2 linked regions of the Aureimonas sp. SA4125 genome follow. The protein of the gene in region 2 interacts with the protein of the main gene of each other region in a pairwise test. Links are inferred from orthologs where the notes say so. Each region holds a gene or a part of one and is shown on either strand. Other genes may lie near its edges.

Evidence for each region.
Region 1: the proteins of leuS (region 2) and ligA interact in binary tests that used the Escherichia coli proteins (3 or more experiments, as listed by UniProt). The link is inferred for Aureimonas sp. SA4125 from one-to-one orthologs.

The regions. Positions count from the first base shown.
Region 1 is NZ_AP025032.1:3,284,102-3,287,387, reverse strand. The notes cover bases 72-3,042. They hold ligA (NAD-dependent DNA ligase LigA), read left to right. Parts: upstream 72-425; coding sequence 426-2,660; downstream 2,661-3,042. Other genes in these bases: Sa4125_RS15565 (3'-5' exonuclease), read left to right, coding at 2,657-3,042. Also shown: more of Sa4125_RS15565, read left to right, coding at 3,043-3,286. UniProt on the Escherichia coli protein: DNA ligase that catalyzes the formation of phosphodiester linkages between 5'-phosphoryl and 3'-hydroxyl groups in double-stranded DNA using NAD as a coenzyme and as the energy source for the reaction.
Region 2 is NZ_AP025032.1:4,630,969-4,634,455, reverse strand. Bases 37-3,208 are described here. They hold leuS (leucine--tRNA ligase), read right to left. Parts: upstream 2,841-3,208; coding sequence 237-2,840; downstream 37-236. Other genes in these bases: Sa4125_RS21895 (YggS family pyridoxal phosphate-dependent enzyme), read left to right, coding at 2,985-3,208; Sa4125_RS21905 (hypothetical protein), read right to left, coding at 37-223. In the rest of the region: more of Sa4125_RS21905, read right to left, coding at 1-36; more of Sa4125_RS21895, read left to right, coding at 3,209-3,487.

The sequences.
Region 1 (3,286 bases), 1.3 Mb from region 2 along the record:
GGACGCTGAAGGCGCGCGCGTCATCCCTCATGCTGAGCCTGTCGAAGCACGAGGGATCGGCACCGCATCAAGGCGTGTGCGTTGCCCTCGCCCTTCGACAGGCTAAGGGTGAGGGCCAGGGAAGTGTCGCTCGGGGCGAAAGGCATGTGGGGTTGCGGACATTCCCGTTCCGAGCGGTGCCCCCAGCTTCGTCATCCCGGGCTTGACCCGGGATCCATGCCGAAGCAGTTTCGCTACGAAATCGGGGGAGGAGGAGCGGGGCTCGAAGGGTCGCGCTTGACCCCGCCAAGGTTTTGGCATGGATCCCGGGTCAAATCCGGGAGGACGCGGCGGAGAGGATGAGGCACGCCTGGGAAAACCCTACGCCTCCAAGCCGATCGCTCCGTCCCCTCATCTCTCGACCTCAGTTTGCAACGGCCCGACCCATGACCGAGATCGAAGACCTCACCCTCGACGAAGCCGCCGCCGAGCTGGAGCGGCTGGCGCGGGAGATGGCGGAGCACGACCGGCGCTATTACCAGGACGATGCGCCGGAGATCTCCGACGCCGCATACGATGCCCTGCGCCAACGCAATCGCGCGATCGAGGAGCGCTTTCCCGATCTCGTCCGGCCGGACTCGCCCTCCCTCAAGGTCGGCACGGAGGTCTCGGAGAAATTCGCCAAGATCACCCATGCCTTGCCGATACTCTCCCTCGACAACGCCTTTTCCGATGCGGACGTGGAGGATTTCGCCGCGCGCCTGCGCCGCTTCCTGAAGCTCGGGGAGGAGGCGCCGCTCGCCATCACGGCCGAACCGAAAATCGACGGCCTGTCGCTGTCGCTGCGCTACGAGGGCGGCAAGCTCGTGTCGGCGGCGACACGCGGCGACGGCACGACCGGCGAAGACGTTACCCGCAACGCCCGTACGATCAAGGATATCCCGGGGACGCTGAAGGGAGATGCGCCGGATGTGTTCGAGGTGCGCGGCGAGGTCTACATGACGCATGCCGACTTCGCCGCCATGAACGAGCGGCAGCTGGCGGCCGGCAAGCCGCTCTTTGCCAATCCGCGCAATGCAGCTGCGGGATCGCTGCGCCAGCTGGACTCCCGGATCACCAAATCCCGGCCCTTGCATTTCTTCGCCTATGCCTGGGGCGAGGCGAGCGTGGTGCCGGGCGAGACGCAGACGGAGGTGGTCGCCGCGATCGCCCGCTACGGCTTCAAGGTCAACGCGCTCATGCAGCGCTTCTCCGATGTCGCGGGCCTCGTCGCGCATTATCATGCGATCGAGGAGCAGCGCTCGGCGCTCGGCTACGACATCGACGGCGTCGTCTACAAGGTCGACGATCTCGCCTTGCAGAAGCGGCTCGGCTTCGTCTCCCGGTCGCCCCGCTGGGCCATCGCGCACAAGTTCGCCGCCGAGCAGGCGACGACGGTCCTGCGCGACATCGAGATCCAGGTCGGCCGCACGGGTGCGCTGACGCCTGTCGCCAAGCTCGCGCCCGTGACGGTCGGCGGCGTCGTCGTCTCCAATGCGACGCTGCACAATGCCGACTACATCAAGGGCGTCGGGCAGGGCGGCGTGACCTTGCGCGAGGGCCGAGACATCCGCATCGGCGATACCGTCATCGTCCAGCGGGCCGGCGACGTCATTCCGCAGGTGGTGGACGTTCTCCTCGACAAGCGGCCGGCCGATGCAGGGCCTTACCTCTTTCCGGCGCGCTGCCCGATCTGCGACAGCCATGCCGTGCGCGAGGATGACGGCGTCGTCACGCGCTGTACCGGCGGCCTGATCTGCCCGGCGCAGGCGGTCGAGCGCATCCGCCATTTCGTCTCGCGCAACGCCTTCGACATCGAGGGACTCGGCGAGAAGCAGGTCGAGTTCTTCTTCAAGGCCGAGGACGATGCGCTGCAGGTGCGCAGCCCCGCCGACATTTTCACCCTCAAGGAGCGCCAGTCACGCTCGACCTTGAAGAAGCTCGAGAATATCGACGGTTTCGGCCCGGTCTCGGTGGCAAAGCTCTTCGCGGCGATCGAGGAACGACGCACGGTGCCGCTCTCGCGCTTCCTTTTTGCGCTCGGCATCCGCCATGTTGGCGAGACGAATGCCAAGCGTTTCGCCCGGCACTATGGCAGCCTCTCCGCCTTCGCCGCGGATGCGGCCACCGCGGTGTTGCCGGTGGAGAAGAAGGACAGGGGCAACGAGGCCTGGCAGGCGATGAACGACATCGACGGCATCGGCGGCGTCGTCGCCGAAGCCGTCGTCGAGTTCTTCGCCGAGGCACACAACCGCGAGGCCCTGGCCGCCCTCCTCGACCAGGTCACCGTGCTCGACGAGGTAGCCGTCGTCGACGCCTCCTCGCCAGTCGCCGGCAAGACGGTGGTCTTCACCGGCACGCTCGAACAGATGACGCGCGACGAGGCGAAGGCGATGGCCGAGGCGCTCGGGGCCAAGGTGTCCGGCTCGGTATCGAAGAAGACCGATCTCGTCGTCGCCGGCCCCGGTGCGGGGTCGAAGCTGAAGCAGGCGACAACGCTCGGCGTCGAGGTGATCGACGAGGCCGGCTGGTTCGTGCGCATCGGCCGCGACGCGGCGCCGACGCAAACCGCGGCCGAGCCGCCTTCGGACCAGGCGCCGGGGGTTCCGGCAGCCGAAGCTGACCCAAAAGATCCGGCATGACGATCATCGCCATCGATTTCGAGACGGCGACGTCCCGGCGCGACAGCGCCTGCGCCATCGGCCTTGCCTGGATCGAAGCGGGCGAGGTGACACGGCGGGAATATCGCCTGATCCGTCCGCGCGAGCTTCGCTTCGATCCTGGCAATGTCCGCGTGCACAGCATCACGGAGAGGGATGTGCGCGATCAGCCGACCTTTCCGGCCGTGTTCCGGGAATTTGTCGGCGCGATCGACGGCGCGCTGGTGCTGGCGCACAATGCGAGTTTCGATCTCTCGGTGCTGAATGCCTGCCTCCAGTCCTACGGTCTGCCGCGGCCGGCGTTGGAGACGAGCTGTACGCTTGCTCTGGCGCGCCGGATCTGGCCGGCCGAGCCGAACCACAAGCTTTCGTCCCTGGCGAACCGCTTCGGACTGCGCTTCCAGCACCATCATGCCGGCGAGGACGCCTATGCCTGCGCCCATATCGCGCTGGAAGCCGTCCGGGCCGCGAAGGCGAGGGATGTCCATGCGCTCGCGCGGCGCTACGAGCTGGTGAAAAGCCACGCGGCGCTGCCGGGGCTGGTGCAGGACGGGATCGCGGCGCGGGCGCTGGCGGCGCTGAACACGGTGCTGACGCCGCAGCCGGCC
Region 2 (3,487 bases):
TCTTGCCACCGTTGAGGTTGAACAGCAGGGCGTTGCGGACGATCTGCGTCGTCCGGTTGTTTGCCTGGGAGACACTGATGCGTCCGCGCATGTCGGCGAGTTCGGTTCCCGGCACGCCCGTGGACAGCGCGTCGACCCGCGACTTGCCGTAGAGCGGGGCGACCGTACAGGCCGAGGTGGAGAGCATCACCAGCCCGCAGCAGAGGAGAAGTCCGGCCTTCATGGCGCGAGCCCGATCAGACGACGACATTCACGATCCTTCCGGGAACGACCACGATCCGCTGGGGAACACGGCCCTCCAGTGCCGCCTTGACGAAGTCGAGTTCCATCACGGCGCGTTCGATGTCAGCCTTGCCGGCCTTCGCGGAAACCGTCAAGTCGCCGCGCTTCTTGCCATTGAGCTGGACCGGCAGCATGATCTCGTCGACGACGAGAAGTTCGGCCTCGACGGCCGGCCAGGGCTCGGCGGCACAGAGGCCGGCATGGCCCAGCGTCGTCCAGCATTCCTCCGCCAGATGCGGCACCATCGGCGCGACGAGGCGCGTCAGGATGGAGAGAGACTCGCCTGCCGCCGCCTCGATGCCGGCAAGGCTTCGGCCCTCGCCGAAGGCTGCAAACAGCGTGTTGACCAGTTCGTAGAGCCGCGCGACCGCCTTGTTGAAGGCGAGCCGCTCGATGTCGTCGGCGACGCCGGCAATGGTGCGGTGCGCAGCGCGGCGGATCTCGGTGGAACGGGCGGCGTCCGACTCGCCTGCGGTGGATGCCGCCAACCGCGGCGCGGCGTCGGCGACGAGGCGCCAAAGCCGCTGGACGAAGCGGTGGGCACCCTCGACGCCCGATTCCGTCCAGATCACGTCGCGCTCGGGCGGCGAGTCCGACAGCATGAACCAGCGCGCGGTGTCGGCGCCGTAGGAGGCGATGATGTCGTCGGGGTCGACGACGTTCTTTTTCGACTTCGACATCTTCTCGATCGAGCCGATCTCGAGCAGGGCGCCGTCGCTCATCCGCGTCGCGGTGCGCGTGCCGCCCTCCTCGGTGATGCGGATGTCGGCCGGGGCCACCCAGTCGCGGCCCGCGCGATAGGTTTCGTGCACGACCATGCCTTGCGTGAACAGGCCCTTGAACGGCTCGTCCAGCGCGACGTGGCCGCAGGCCCGCATCGCCCGGACGAAGAAGCGGGAATAGAGGAGATGCAGGATCGCGTGCTCGATGCCGCCGATATACTGGTCGACCGGCAGCCAGGCATTGGCGCGCTGCGGATCGGTCGGCTCCTCGGCATGCGGCGCGGTGAACCGTGCAAAATACCAGGAACTGTCGACAAACGTGTCCATCGTGTCGGTCTCGCGCAGCGCCTTGCCGCCGCATTGCGGGCAGGGCGCGTGGCGCCAGGTCGGATGGCGGTCGAGCGGATTGCCGGGCTTGTCGAAGTCGATGTCGTCCGGAAGCTTGACCGGCAGGTTCTCGCGCGCTTCGGGCACGACGCCACAGGTCTCGCAGTGGAGGACCGGGATCGGGCAGCCCCAGTAGCGCTGGCGCGACACGCCCCAGTCGCGGAGGCGAAAATTGATCTTGCGCTCGGCCTGCGGCCTTCCGCCGAGATCGGTGGCGGCCAGCCTGTCGGCCACCGCCTGAAAACCTTCGGCCGGGGTCATGCCGTTGAGGAAGGCGGAATGGAACAGCGTTCCGTCGCCGACGAATGCCTCGGTGCCGACCGTGAAGCTCGCGGCCTCGGCATCCGGGGGCAGGACGACGGGCGTGACCGGCAGCTCGTATTTCCGGGCGAAGTCGAGATCGCGCTGGTCATGCGCGGGGCAGCCGAAGATCGCCCCGGTGCCGTATTCCATCAGCACGAAATTGGCGACGTAGACGGGCAGCTTCCACGCGGGATCGAAGGGATGCACGGCCTCGATGCCGGTGCGCATGCCGAGCTTGTCGGCGGTCTCGATCGCCGCCGCGGTGGTGCCGCCGCGCTTGCAGGCGAGGATGAACTCGGCCAGCACCGGATTGTTTTGCGCCGCGGCCTTGGCCAGCGGATGATCGGGCGCGACCGCGATGAAGGAAGCGCCGAAGAGGGTGTCCGGCCGCGTCGTGAAGACGGTGACGTCTTCCGCCGCATCCGGCGCCTTTTCCAGCGCGAAGCGGACGAGCAGGCCTTCCGACTTGCCGATCCAGTTCTTCTGCATCACCCGGACCTTTTCCGGCCATTCCGGCAAGGTGTCGAGTGCGGCCAAGAGGTCCTCGGCATAGTCGGTGATGCGGAAGAACCATTGTGTCAGCTCGCGCTGCTCGACCGGGGCGCCCGAGCGCCAGCCCTTGCCGTCGATCACCTGCTCGTTGGCGAGCACGGTCATGTCGACCGGGTCCCAGTTGACCTTGGCGTTGCGGCGGTAGGCGATCCCCTCTTTCAGGAAATCGAGGAAGAGCATCTGCTGGCGATGGTAGTAGTCGACGTCGCAGGTCGCGAATTCACGGGACCAGTCGAGCGACAGGCCCATGGATTTCAGCTGGGCGCGCATGGTCGCGATGTTCTGGTAGGTCCATTCGCGCGGATGCACCTTGTTCTGCATCGCGGCATTCTCGGCCGGCATGCCGAAGGCGTCCCAGCCCATCGGGTGCAGGACGTTGAAGCCGCGGGCCCGCTTGTAGCGCGCCACCACGTCGCCCATGGCGTAATTGCGCACATGGCCCATGTGGATGCGGCCGGAAGGATAGGGAAACATCTCGAGGACGTAGTATTTCTCGCCCGGCGCATTGTCGTCCGTCTCGAACAGCTTCTCCGCGTCCCAGGCGGCGCGCCAGCGCGGTTCGGCTTCGCGGGGATTGTAGCGTTCGCTGGACATTCGGCAGGTCCGTCGGTTCACGACAGTCGATATTGACTTATCTCGGGGTGACGCCGTTCAACACGGCGGCACGCACCCCGTCAACAAGAAGCGTGACGCGGCAGGGCGGGCGGGTGCGAAACGGCTGGAGCAGGCGGGCAGGCGATGGGCGAAACGACGGTCGACAACTGGCAGGCGGTGCTGCGGCGGATCGCCGAGGCGGAGACGAAGGGCGGACGCCCGGCGGGCAGCGCGCAGCTCGTGGCGGTGTCGAAGACCTATGCGGTCGAGGATATCGCGCCGGTCGCGGCGGCCGGCCAGCGCGTCTTCGGCGAAAACCGCGTGCAGGAGGCCATCGCGAAGTTTCCGGCGCTGCGCGCGCGCTTTCCGGACATCGAGCTGCATCTGATCGGCCCGCTGCAGTCCAACAAGGCGGCGGAGGCGGTGGCGACCTTCGACGTGATCGAGACGGTCGACCGCGAGAAGATCGCGAAGGCGCTTGCCGCCGAAATGGCGAAGCAGGGCCGGACGCCGCGTCTCTACGTGCAGGTCAATACCGGTGCCGAGCCGCAGAAGGCCGGTATCCTGCCAAGCGAGGCGGTGGCCTTCGTCGCGCGCTGCCGCGACGTGCACAAGCTCGCGATCGAGGGCCTGATGTGCATCCCGCC